DNA from 3 places in the Jeotgalibaca sp. PTS2502 genome. Region 1 is predicted to be linked to each of the others. Evidence: predicted binding sites of a transcription regulator. Region 1 holds the regulator's gene; each other region holds the start of a gene.

Region 1 (4,294 bases):
CTGAGTAATTGCATGCTTGGGTTCAATAATACGTGATTGTTCTTGAAGCAGTTCATCAATACGGCTGTAACTAGCGCTACCTCGCTCTAAAACATTCAATAATCGACCAACAGCAAGCATTGGCCACCTCATTAGAGCAATGTAGCTGAAGAATGTTACGAGGTTACCAATAGTCATTTCGCCATTTTGAATAAAGTAAGCCCCAAAAATCAAAGATAAGGCATATGAAATACCCATAACAAAAATAACAACCGGTCTGAACATCGAATCAATCGCATAAACCTCTTTGTTTTTTAAAACAACGTCACGAGTCTTCGATTCAAAATCAGCAATATCTTCCTTTTCCTCGCCAAAAGTTTTAATCACCTTTACTCCCGTAACACTTTCTTGTGTCTTATCATTCAAGGCTGAAAAGGATGCTTGGGCTTTCCTAAAGGTTCGATGAATTTTCTTCCCTAACATTCTTGAAACAAGTGTTAAAGCTGGCACTGGTATCATGGCGATTAATGTTAATTTCCAGTTTACAGTTAGCAACATTGTTAAAAATGTAATTCCACCCGATGAGATCGAGTCAGCTAGGGTCAGAATTCCTGCACCTGCAACCATACGAATGGCATTCAAATCATTAGTAGCATGAGCCATTAAATCTCCTGTACGATATTTTTGAAAAAATTCGGCATCCATCTTCGTAAAATGATTAAATAAGCGTATTCGAAGTATTTTTTCAAGTTTAGCAGACGTTCCCCAAATTTCCATGCGCCAAATGTAGCGAAAAATATATTGACTAATACCACATAATAGGATAATCCCTGCTTGAATCATTAAACTTCTAGGTGTTAACAATTGCTCATTAATATCATCAATAATATTTCCGACTATTCGGGGTGAAACAACTTGTATCAAAGCTACAACAATTAAGAAAAAGACCCCCACTGTGTAAGAACGCCATTCTTGCTTGAAGAACCACTTTAATTTTTTAAAGATTTGCACGGGTTTCCCTCCTTCTAAGTTCATACAAAACAAAAAAGTGGACCCAAACAAGCATCCACATTTTTCATTATTTCATTCAATTATTTCTTTTTAGCTTTCTTGTTTTGACCTTTCATAGAAGCCATAATTTGTTTCACTTTGCGTTCTGATGGTTTTTGACCCATTTGCATCATCATGTTGCGTAACATATCTTCTGAAATAGGTGGGTTTTCAGCAAAATAATTCATCATATAACGACGTGCCAAAAAGAAGCCCCCTACAGCTCCTAAAAGTACCCCTAAAATAACAATAAAAATCCATGCACTTGTACTCAATTTGTATCCTCCTTCCAAAAGTCCTCATTTAAATATATTACAAGATATTCGCCAAAAAGGAAATAGAAAAGCGCAATTATTCATTTTTTTTAAAACCCGAACATCTGTTTGATTCTTTTGTTTAGATGTGATAAAATAACACTATAAAAATATGGGAGATGATGGTCCGATGACTAAAGGTAGAGACTCAAGACAAATGAATGTTTTGCACTTCATCTATACGGAAGTTCAGCAAAAAGGTTATCCACCAACGGTAAGAGAAATTGGTAATGCCGTAAACCTATCATCTACCTCAACCGTTCATGGCCATTTGGCTCGATTAGAAAAAGCAGGATATATCTATCGAGACCCGACTAAACCAAGAGCTATTGAGGTCACTGAATTAGGTTTACAACAATTAGGAATCAAGAGCGATCAAATGCCGCTACTAGGCGTGGTCACGGCTGGTGAGCCAATCTTGGCGGTTGAGGAAGCAACAGACTTCTTCCCTATTCCACCGAACTTAAAAAATAGTTCGGATGACTTATTTATGCTAACCATCCGAGGAAACAGTATGATTAATGCAGGAATCTACAATAACGATGCGGTTATTGTTCGAAAACAAGCTTCTGCTGAAAATGGCGATATTGTGATTGCTATTACAGAGGACGAGGAAGCAACCTGTAAACGATTCTATAAAGAAACAGATCATTACCGATTGCAGCCAGAAAATGATGAACTTGAACCGATTATTTTGGACTATGTACAAATATTAGGTAAAGTTGTCGGCTTATACAGAACTCATATCAGTTAATAGCAACAGCCAGAAAGTAGCATACTCTCTGGCTGTTTTATTGTCAAATTTAAAAAGAGATTAGGCAAATGCTCAATCTCCTTTTTGATTTTAGTATTCCATTAGGTTAAAAATGTCGTAGCCAGAGATTTTTTCTCTTCCTTTTAGATCCAATAATTCTATTAAGAATGCTAAACCAACAACTTCGCCACCTAATTTTTCAATTAATTCAACAGTTGCTAATGTTGTTCCGCCAGTTGCAAGTAAATCATCACAGATTAATACTTTTTCACCAGGTAAAACAGCATCTTTGTGTAATTGAAGAACAGCTTCACCATATTCTAAACCGTAAGCGACTTCTACTGTTTCACGAGGCAATTTACCTTTTTTACGGGCCATTGCGAAACCACAATTTAATCCTACTGCAACCGGACAACCTACCATAAATCCTCTTGCTTCAGGCCCAACAACCTTGTCGACACCTTTATCTTTTGCATACTCTACAATTTTAGCAATTGCAGACGCATAAGCATCGCCGTCTTGCATTAATGGTGAAATATCTCTAAAAATAATTCCTTCTTCTGGAAAATCTTTCACATCAGCAATATACTTTTTAAAATCCATCAAAATTTCCTCCTATAACTACTTATCACAAGCTTTAATCCACTGAATCAATTCTTGGAATGGCTGGTAAATAAATAGTTTCTCAGCATTCATTTTATTTATTCTTTGTTTATAAGTATTGGTTTCTTCCAAATTGACTTTTTCAGGTTGCGGATTTGGATTCATTATACCGTTATCAATTGTAACAAATTTTGCTTCTAAAAACACGGATATGATAAAAATCAACAAATTCTTATCAATTTTTAAGTATTGGGCCAAGTCAGTTAACTTGCTTCGAACATCCATATTTTGGTGGGTTCTAAAATAACGGTAAGCATGAGCAAACACCTTTTGATTAGGGATTCCTTCAGCCGTTATACTTTGAATCGGATAGGCATAAATATAATAGTTATTAAATTTATGTCTTTCCAAGAAGTAAGTCAAATAGTCTAGACTACTTGGGCAATCAATAATAATCAGATTTGTTAATTCATCTTCAAATGGTGGGATATCATCTCTACTTTCCAATAAAACTGAGACACTGCTATTTGGCAAGTGATCAGCTGTTTTATCAAAAAAGGCACGGTTAAAAAACAGATAAACACTATTCTCAATGTTAAGAGACTCGTCTTGGACTTGAGATGTTCGCTTATCAAAATACTGAACATGCTCAATGGTCAAATCTTTTAACTGTAATTGTGGTTTCGATAAATCTCGCCAAGTATTAATCCCCAATTCGCCTATTACGGATATGGTTTCCATTTCAGGCATAAAGGAAGCTAAATGCCCTTTGTTAAAACCAATAACATCAAGTGTTTGTTTTTCGGAGTATAAAGAAAATTTAAGATGCTTTTGATCTGCTCCTATTTGTTTAATATTTTGTGCAGGGACATCCTTAAAGGCAAAGATTGGTTTAGGATTATCTGTTCCAAAAGGTTTCAACTGATCAATCTCATTTAGAAAATCCAAAGTAACTTCATCAACATCTAAGTACTCATCAACCTCGATTGTCGCACCTTGCTTAATCTGTTCAGCATAGACTGATGTGACATTATTCAGCTCGTAACTTAGTTGATTAACTTGATCAACACTAACACTCAAGCCTGCTGCCATCTTATGGCCACCAAATTTCAGAATACAATCTGAGCAAGCGGACAATGCTTGATACAGATGGACAGCATCTATACTTCGACCTGACCCTTTAGCCAGCCCTGTTTCTGAATTCTCAGCAAGCAAAATCGTTGGTCGACCTGTTTCTTCAACTAAGCGACTCGCGACAATACCTAACACACCTTCGTGCCAATTCGGATCACTTAAAACGATGATATTTGGCAGAGACGAGAGTTGTTCTAGTTTAGCTGTCGCTGATTCAACAATCTCACTGACAATGGCTTGTCTTTTCGAATTTGTTTGTTGAATTTCTTCGACCACTTCTTCCAGGCGTTCTTCATCAAAGGAAGTCAATAATTCGACGCCAGGAGAAGCATCTCCTAAACGACCGAGTGCATTTAAGCGAGGACCAATGGTGAAGCCAATGGTTTCCTCATCAACACCTTCTAGAGAAGTTCCCGCTTTTTCTAATAACATCAATAAGCCGATACGTTCGCTTTGTTTT
Region 2 (4,294 bases), 910 kb from region 1:
CTGGATCCTATCTTATCGATTTTGATTGCACTCTATATCCTCTACAAAACCATTCCTGAATTTTTCACCACAATGAAAATTTTATTGAATGGTTCGCCTGAAAATGTAAACGTAAAGAGCTTGGCGAATTCCATTAAAAATGTTCCTGCTATAAAAGACCTCTCACATTTTCACATTTGGTCACTGGACGGGGAAGAAAACGCCCTTATCGTCACGGTTCTTATAGACCCTTCAGACATAGACAAGGCTAGGGAAATAAAAGAAGTAATTGCAGAAATCGCACATGAATCCAGTGTGAAAAATCATATCACAATAGAAATAACAACAAGTAAAGAATAACTTGAGAAAGGATACTCCCACAACACTTAGGATAGTCCTACACTAAAAATACCTCATTATTTGAAAAGCAAAAAAGGCAGCGACTAAACAAATCGCTGCCTCTCTTTTTATCTTTCGTGATTATGATTTTTAAAAACCTAGTAGCGTTTGTATCGTCCCGTTCTCTACCAAGATAAAGATTCCTAATCCAATAAACACGATTGGAACAATGATTCGTTCATACTTTTCTAACGTTTCGGAAACAAAGGAAATTTTTGCCAACTTATAACTGATAAAGCAAAGAATCGCAATCGAGATAACGAATACTACTAAGGCAATTAAAATTTCTGAAAAAGCTAACGAAGTAAAGTAGGGAATATAAATCCCTAAATTGTCTCCACCTGACGCAATGGTTATTAAGGCGACAGTCCAGAATAACCGACTGGTTCCTCTAGATTCTAGTTTTTCAACGACTTCCTCTTCTTCTTCCTCCTCTTCGCCTATCACAGCGACACGGATACCTAAATAAATTGGAATTAATCCAAGAAGTCCAATGATCCAATCTTGCGGAATAAAATTCAGCACATAAGCAGCAAACAAACTTACAGCTACCAAAATGCCTGTTCCAAGATATTGACCCCAAAAAATGTGTCGAATACCTTTTTGTGTGTGACTTTGAGAAAAGATAATGAGCAAGATAAACAAATAATCAATGCTCGTAGAAATGTAAACAGCGATAGCTGAAAAAATACTTTGTAACAAAATAACTTCCTCCAAACTAAGATTTCATAGATAGATTTTCTGATAACTTTAAAAAAACACGAATAGCGGAAAGGATGTCTTCATTCGCTAAAGAGTAATAAACTACTTTTCCATCTTGACGTGATTTTGCCATTCCATGTTTTTTTAAAAAACGTAAATGGTGTGACGTTGTAGCGACACTAGCAGTAAGTATTTCTGCTAAATCACAGACGCACATTTCCTTATAGGTTTCTAAAGCATAGAAAATTTTAATTCTAGAAAAATCGCTGAAACATTTCCCTAACACAAGTAAGTTTGAAAAATCTTTTTGATCCAATTTATTTTTTATTCCATTTACTTTTTCTTTATGTACGACAGTCACTTGGCAAACGTTTTTCATTCATCTCACCTCACATTCAAACGATTATTTGAATGAAGTATACCTATTTGATCACTCTTTTGTCAATCTACCTTAATTCCAATACACTATTATAAGCAATTTCATGTATTTATTATTTTTATGAAATTTGTCAACACCCATGTATATTTTCTCTATATTGTCTTTCATTTAGAAATAACAAACAAATCCTTCTGTAAATTGTTCAATGGCAGATTTATAATATATTTTAAGTTATTGATTTCTACGTTAGTTATTATAACTCTATTGTATTTGATGGAACAAGGGAGCAGGTTAAACTATAATTTTAACTTGTTAATTACTTAAAAAAGGGAAGAGGTGGAACAATTAAAAACTATTATTTTTTTGAAACGTCAATTTATACGTGCTCTATAGAACTTGCGTTCGTATTGTTGAGTACAGGATTGGGAAATCTCAGAATACATTATTCCCTACTTTAAAGGGGTAAGCGAGGCCTTGACCAATTATCGTGTAGGCGTTTACGGCACCCGCAATGTTTGTTCCCAAGTTACTTCTGCTGGGTCTGCCGTCACTAGCTATGTATCCAACATGTCTTCCGGCTTCAGCGGTAATCTGGGCTTTAAAATGCCGTAAAACTGGAACTTTGATCAATTTGATGAATTCGGAATAAGTGACTATTGGGCCATTGATAAAGTCATACACTCGGGTTTATATCCTCCAATTAAATCCGTTGTAAGATTTGTAACTTCGGACTCTGCTGAGCAGTTAATCAAAGAAGCTTTAGCGAGAGTAACAGAAGGTATTCCTTTGTTCGAGATGGTATCTGAGAGGATTGAACTGGATGGGGAGGAGAGAGAACTATTTAATTCTTCTCTGCTTAAAGTAACCTTTAGCGCTTCTAAAGACATTACTATAGGAGACGATGAGGGATTAGGCAATATTGTTCATGTCAGCAATGGGGAACCCTTTGGAGCAATCGAAACAACCATAGAGAACACCTTTGGCTTATCCAGTCAAATTACTCTGGACAGTAAGGGGATCACCAATACGCTGGCTTCTAATATGGGTAATGGGATCATCGAGACCTCGGTGAGCGTCCAATCAGGAGAAATCAAGTACACCTATAGAATCATAGTAGCTGATATCGAACTAGGTTCTGGTATCAAGACCTCAGCCGCAATCCTTTTCAATGTGTATCTTAAGAATTCTAATTTCCCACCTGATTATCCAAATCCAATACCTGTGGACGTCACTGATGGTATTTCCACTGTATCAGACCGGTTCTCAGAAGGGGCTAAGGATGTAGCAGTGGTGGTAGGAGCTTTGGCCTTTGCAGGGCTTGTAGTTGCCAGCTGGATATATCTCGCACCTCTACTTACTACAGCGGCAGCATACCTTGCTAGTGGGGCATCGGCGTTCAGTACTATATTAGCCGCCTTTGCAAATTAAGGCTTTGACAGAATTGCCTCAACCTAATTAAAAACAGGTCTCCTTTAGGATGGAATATCATTCCATCCTAAAAGAGACCTTTCTTTTGCTCGAATCGACTATTTTTTAGGGATTTTTCTATTAGTTATTCTTCTGAATTCCTCTACTTCTTCCGTGGAATTGAAGAAGGTTTTCGGAATAGCGTTCACTTTTATAGGGGTTACAGTTAGGATAAACATGTCGGCATACTCGAACACGGCGCTGAATTCCTCCCATCCCAGAAAGTGACGGATACGATCGGATTCCATTTCTATTCCCGATTCCGTAACGGTATAGATAAATTCACTGTGAGCTGCCGGATCGCGGACATATTCTTTTGTGAGCGCACGATTCAAAAGAGAGAAGCCCACAATCACCCCAATAACTATGCCGCCCAGCATAATGAGTATCGTAGCCAGAACAGAAAATTCCATAACATAATGCATATATAAAAAGAACAAGGAGAAAAAGATTAGAAAGAAAAGAGCAGATCCTTTTCTTCTCATGTGGTACCGGTACAGATTAAGTTTCTTTAAATGCTCCAGTTGCAGCTGCCCCTTGAATCTCAATAAGGGTTCTCCTTCAATCATACAAAAACCTCACTTTTCATTTAACGGATTCTACTACTCCTAAACCATAATAATTTTATACTAAATTACCTCCTTATCCAACGATTACCTTTTTATATACTTTTTCTCACTTTCCTAAAAAGTCTTCTCTATTCCAATTTATCTTGGTTAGAAGAAAAAGCATCAATAAAAATATACTAAAATTAGAAGGGAGAAGTCTCAAAAAGATTTCTACTTAACTAATCTTAGTATAGTTTAGATTCAAATTTTTTTGAAATAAATATATTTGAAGTAGACTAGCTTATTGCTTAGTAATGTATTGTTTTTCATTGTATCTTTTCGGTCTCTGAATAACCATTGAAATAAAAAAAATTTTGAGTATCATCTCGACCCATCACAATGATCTCAGCTAACTTGTCATTGAGCCATTTGATTTTGATATCTTCTGGATTCACATATGTGAGCTGATCAGTTATGATAACGGCACTATGCTCTGAAGAAGTTGCGGTTTCTTTAATAATGATTTCACTTGAATACCCTTCTGTTGATACTTCTATATGGTAAGTATTATCGGGAGAGTCACTGACTAATAAGATTTTCTTTTCAAAAAAATGGTTATAAGTAGTTTTTAAAACGGGAAGGCTCATAAGAAGGAACGTTGTAAGAACCATTAAAAAGAATATTCCACATCCTTGATTGGGCACATCTTCACTCTTGGGACGCTTCATGTTACCACTCTCCTTTTTTGTGTATATTCTAACATATGTCCACTTGTTTTATATTATATACTTTTTAACTTTTTGCAAAGTTATTGAAGAAA
Region 3 (4,294 bases), 520 kb from region 1:
AAACGTGCGTGTATCCGTCGGATTTGAAAAAATATCATAGGCGATGACAAACTGATTGCTCGATGCGACCTGAAGATTATAGCCCGGTTTCAACTCACGGTTCTTCATCGGATCTTCTTTCATGCACATGAACGTTGCGTCCGTATCTGTTTTAGAGAAACTGTTTCGGTCTTCAAATGTGGCGTTTGCTTCTTCATAGCGTTGCTTACGCGGTAAGAAATCTTTTTTACATTTATTCCGGTATTTTTTGAGGATGCGACGACGTCGCTTCTGTTCCGAACCACCTTTAGGAACCACTTTTTCTTCTGTAATCGCAGCTTCGACGGCCACAAGTTCCTTGTCGAGAGAACCGATTATTTCTTTAATACCTTCTGCTGTTTTCAATGTCTCTTCCGATAAAGCGAGGTTTACTTTTGCTTGGACGAGTTCATCATACAATTTCGAAACGTTATCATTGAGTTTTGCTTCATAGCGTTCGATTGCTTTCTTCCAAGTAAAACTATAAATATTTGCATCGGCTTGTATCTTCGTACCGTCGATATATAACGCATCTTCGTGAATCAAGCCGTTGTCACTCAAGAGTGTTGTGAAAAGAATGAAGGCATACTTAATAAGCTTTGATGCATGCTCGCTTGAACGGAAATTGTTGATTGTCTTGTAGCTAACAGAAGTGTCGCCTGTCAACCACTTCATGGGAATCGATTCTTCATTCATGCGTTCCATTTTGCGTCCGGAAAATGTGGTGCGGCTATAGGCAAATAAGCACATCTTCAAAAGCATCGCGGGATGAAAGGCAGGGCGACCTGTATGAGACGTCTCTTCCAGGAGAAATTCCGAAGGAATCGAATCGACGAAACGGCTGATGAGGCGTGCTTCGTGATCACTCGGGATTGTAAAATCCAATTGTAGTGCTAAGGCCGTCTCCATTGTGTTATAATTTTGATACATGGTGAGTCACTCCTTTGGTTTTTGGTCGTACTTAAATTATAAGGTATTTGGCTCACTATGTCTTTTAAAACAATAAAATCCCCAACTCCTTCAATTTAGAAAGAGTTGGGGATTTTCTTTATTCAGGGACTGAGTTTTTTCCCAGTCCCTTCTTCTATTATAAAAATTAAGCTTCTTCTGCTGCTAATTTTAGGTTAGCGATGTCTTGTACTTTCAAGAATGGATACCAGATTGCTCCGATAATTACCATATCGATCAATTGAAGAATACCACCCATGATTGAGTTTGTAGCCATCATACCTGAGAAGAACAATCTCATTCTTATTTGGTTTAAATTTGAACGAACTTTCGCTATGTAGCAAGGAACTTGATTTTTATCGATTAACTGGTCTAAATGTATCTGGAACTTAGGTTCTCAATATCTTCACAACGTCACAATATTTCTGACTTTCGATTAAGTGAGAGATTTTATCATTTTTATATTTTGTTCCCCTTTACAAAACAAACACACGTTCGCTACAATGTTTGTAAAGGAGTGATTGAAATGTCTTTCGATTATTCATTGGAAAGAAGTGAAGATATTCTTTGTATAGATGTAAAATCTTTTTATGCTTCTGTTGAATGCATAGAGCGTGGATTGGATCCTTTGAAAGCAATGTTAGTCGTCATGAGTAATGCGGTAAATGCTGGAGGTTTAGTTTTAGCAGCTTCTCCTATGGCAAAAAAAGTATTGGGAATTAGTAACGTCTCACGTAAGTATGAAATACCGCCCCACCCTGATTTAATTATCGTACCGCCACGAATGAATTATTATATCGAGAAGAATACTGAAATCAACAATATCTACCGAAAATACGTGAGCGATGAGGACCTGCATATTTACAGTATCGATGAATCTTTTTTATCTGTTCGATCCAGTCTAAAACTATTTAAAAAGGAATCAGCTTTTGACTTGGCCAGAATGATTCAGTGGCATGTTTATCGCAGAACAGGTTTATATGTGACGATTGGTATAGGAGATAACTTGCTGCTTGCTAAACTAGCTTTGGATAATGAAGCGAAGCATAATAAGAATTTTGTAGCAGAATGGCGATACGAGGATGTACCCAATACCGTTTGGAAAATTAAAGAACTTACTGATATGTGGGGAATCGGAAGCCGAACAGAACAGACTTTAAACGCCATGGGCATTCGTTCGGTGTATGACTTAGCGCATTACGATTACTATAAACTCAAACAATCGCTCGGAGTTATTGGGCAGCAACTCTATGCCAATGCTTGGGGGATTGATCGTAGTGATATTCGTGTGAGATACAAACCATTAGAAAAGAGTTATGGTAACTCCCAAGTGCTACCTCGAGATTACGTGTATACTCACGAGATTAAAATTGTTATCCGTGAGATTGCAGAGCAAGTAGCAGCGCGGATTCGTAAGCATCACTCCAAGACCGGCTGCGTAAGCCTCTATGTAGGTTATTCGAGATATGAAGAACAGCGTGGATTTTCAAGGCAAATGAAGATTCCCATCACTTCTAACTCAAAGAAACTGGTACAGTATTGCTTGTTGCTGTTCGATAAGCATTATGAAGGACAAGCTGTCCGAAATATCGGTATTTCCTATTCAAAACTTTCTTATACGAGCGATATTCAACTGGATTTATTTGAAGATCCTGACCAACAAATCGCTAACGAACGTTTGGATTACTTGGTTGACAAAATTAGAGACAAATACGGATTTAGAGCATTGGTTCACGCTAGCAGCCTTTTGGAAGGTGCAACAGCCATTGACCGAAGTAGTTTAGTCGGTGGCCACGCCGGGGGAATGGATGGTATAAAGTAGAATACGAATGGAGTGTATAATCATGGGTATGCTGAATGGTGTTGTAACGAAAATTAAAATGCTAGACTACCCTCTCGTATATTTTAGATTAGATGATACCAACTGCTTAATAGCTAAAAACAGCCTTAGCTTCATGGCAGATATTGAGGAAGGAATGCGCATTGTTGTATTTGGAGAATATAATAGTAGAAAACAATTTGTCGTGAAAAAATATTCGGTGCTAGGGAAAACTAGAATCATGTTAGAAATAGAATCTATGAAGCGAATATGCAAGTAAAGAAAGGATGCTACATATGATAACTTTAGATGAGTTGATTGATTATAAAGATTTGCCTACTGAACGATACGAGAATCGTTATAATGAGTTTTTTCAAGATCTTGCTCGTGCGCCTATCGATGCCGCCGTTGAAGACATTAACTGGTTCGACTTGAAGCGCAAGTACTTATATTTTTGCAGTTACTGTCTATAGAGTATTTGAAACCATCATTTGAGCATGTTTTAAGTATTTTCTGCAATATAGAAGACTTCGATCCGTCTAACTTAAATTGACAAATCAAAGTTTTTAATAATTGATGACAATCAAGTTTGAATAAACGATTTTTAGCATGTATTTAAAATAGATAAAGCTGATAATTTCTGTTCAGAAATTATCAGCTTTTTTGACGATTTAGGCTTTCGCCAAGGGAAAGCTTCATTCCCTACAGATACAAATTTAAAAGCTGGAGATATCCGCTCACCCTTTCAGCTAATATCATGATGCAGTCTAACAAGCACCACTTAATTCCGCTTTTGTTTTTTCGGACCCTAACAACCGCAAGCCGTTTAAGATGACGAGGATTGTGGAGCCCTCATGGAATAGTACTGCTAAAGGAAGTCCCAGAACGCCGAACATATTTAAAGTAATCAAGCTGACAATAACAGCGATGGAGAAAATGACATTTTGAATAATGATTTTATTTAATTTCTTGCTTAGCTGATAGCTATAAAACAATTTAGACAAATCATTCTTCACTACAACGACATCAGAGGATTCCATTGCGACTGACGAGCCACTTCCCATCGCAATTCCGATATCTGCATTCGCTAGCGCGGGCGCATCATTGATCCCATCGCCAATCATCCCAACAACGTCTTCTTTTCCTTGGCTTTTTAAGACAAAATCTATTTTATCTTCCGGTAACATGGAAGAAATATAGTCATCTACCTTTACTTCCTTTGCAACCTGTGCCGCAACCTTTTCGTTATCTCCCGTTAAAAGATAAACCTTGATGCCCTCTTTTTGGAAATCCGCAACCGTACTCGCTGACTGCGGACGAATTCGATCCCGGAGTGAGAAGTAACCGACGACTTCATTTCCCTTCGCTACAAATATGGTCGTATCGCCTTTTTCCAGTAGCTTTTCAAACTGATCAAATTTATCATATTGCTTAAATGCATCCGGTTTTCCAACTAGGATTGCCCCTTTTTTAATTCCCGAACCAGCAATTTCTTCAATCGATTCCGCT

The links. The regulator LexA, encoded in region 1, represses DNA repair genes until DNA is damaged. The targets are predictions, from matches to a motif close to CNAACANNTGTTNG.
Region 2: the regulator LexA is predicted to act here: its motif matches at 1,851-1,864, upstream of BW721_RS11945 (glycoside hydrolase domain-containing protein).
Region 3: the regulator LexA is predicted to act here: its motif matches at 1,451-1,464, upstream of BW721_RS00405 (Y-family DNA polymerase).

Annotation. Positions count from the first base shown of each region.
Region 1 covers NZ_CP019433.1:601,635-605,928, reverse strand. The annotation lists gene BW721_RS03070 (ABC transporter ATP-binding protein) at 1-990, opposite strand, end outside; gene BW721_RS03065 (YneF family protein) at 1,071-1,304, opposite strand; gene lexA (transcriptional repressor LexA) at 1,474-2,097, shown strand; gene BW721_RS03055 (adenine phosphoribosyltransferase) at 2,188-2,700, opposite strand; gene recJ (single-stranded-DNA-specific exonuclease RecJ) at 2,719-4,294, opposite strand, start outside.
Region 2 covers NZ_CP019433.1:1,516,448-1,520,741, reverse strand. The annotation lists gene BW721_RS07430 (cation diffusion facilitator family transporter) at 1-339, shown strand, start outside; gene BW721_RS07425 (CadD family cadmium resistance transporter) at 469-1,080, opposite strand; gene BW721_RS07420 (ArsR/SmtB family transcription factor) at 1,097-1,459, opposite strand; gene BW721_RS11945 (glycoside hydrolase domain-containing protein) at 1,934-2,071, shown strand; gene BW721_RS07410 (hypothetical protein) at 2,255-2,887, shown strand; gene BW721_RS07405 (YcxB family protein) at 2,986-3,495, opposite strand; gene BW721_RS07400 (hypothetical protein) at 3,801-4,202, opposite strand.
Region 3 covers NZ_CP019433.1:83,151-87,444, reverse strand. The annotation lists gene BW721_RS00410 (IS1182 family transposase) at 1-948, opposite strand, end outside; gene BW721_RS00405 (Y-family DNA polymerase) at 1,493-2,788, shown strand; gene BW721_RS00400 (hypothetical protein) at 2,811-3,065, shown strand; gene BW721_RS11710 (hypothetical protein) at 3,082-3,258, shown strand; gene BW721_RS00395 (heavy metal translocating P-type ATPase) at 3,553-4,294, opposite strand, start outside.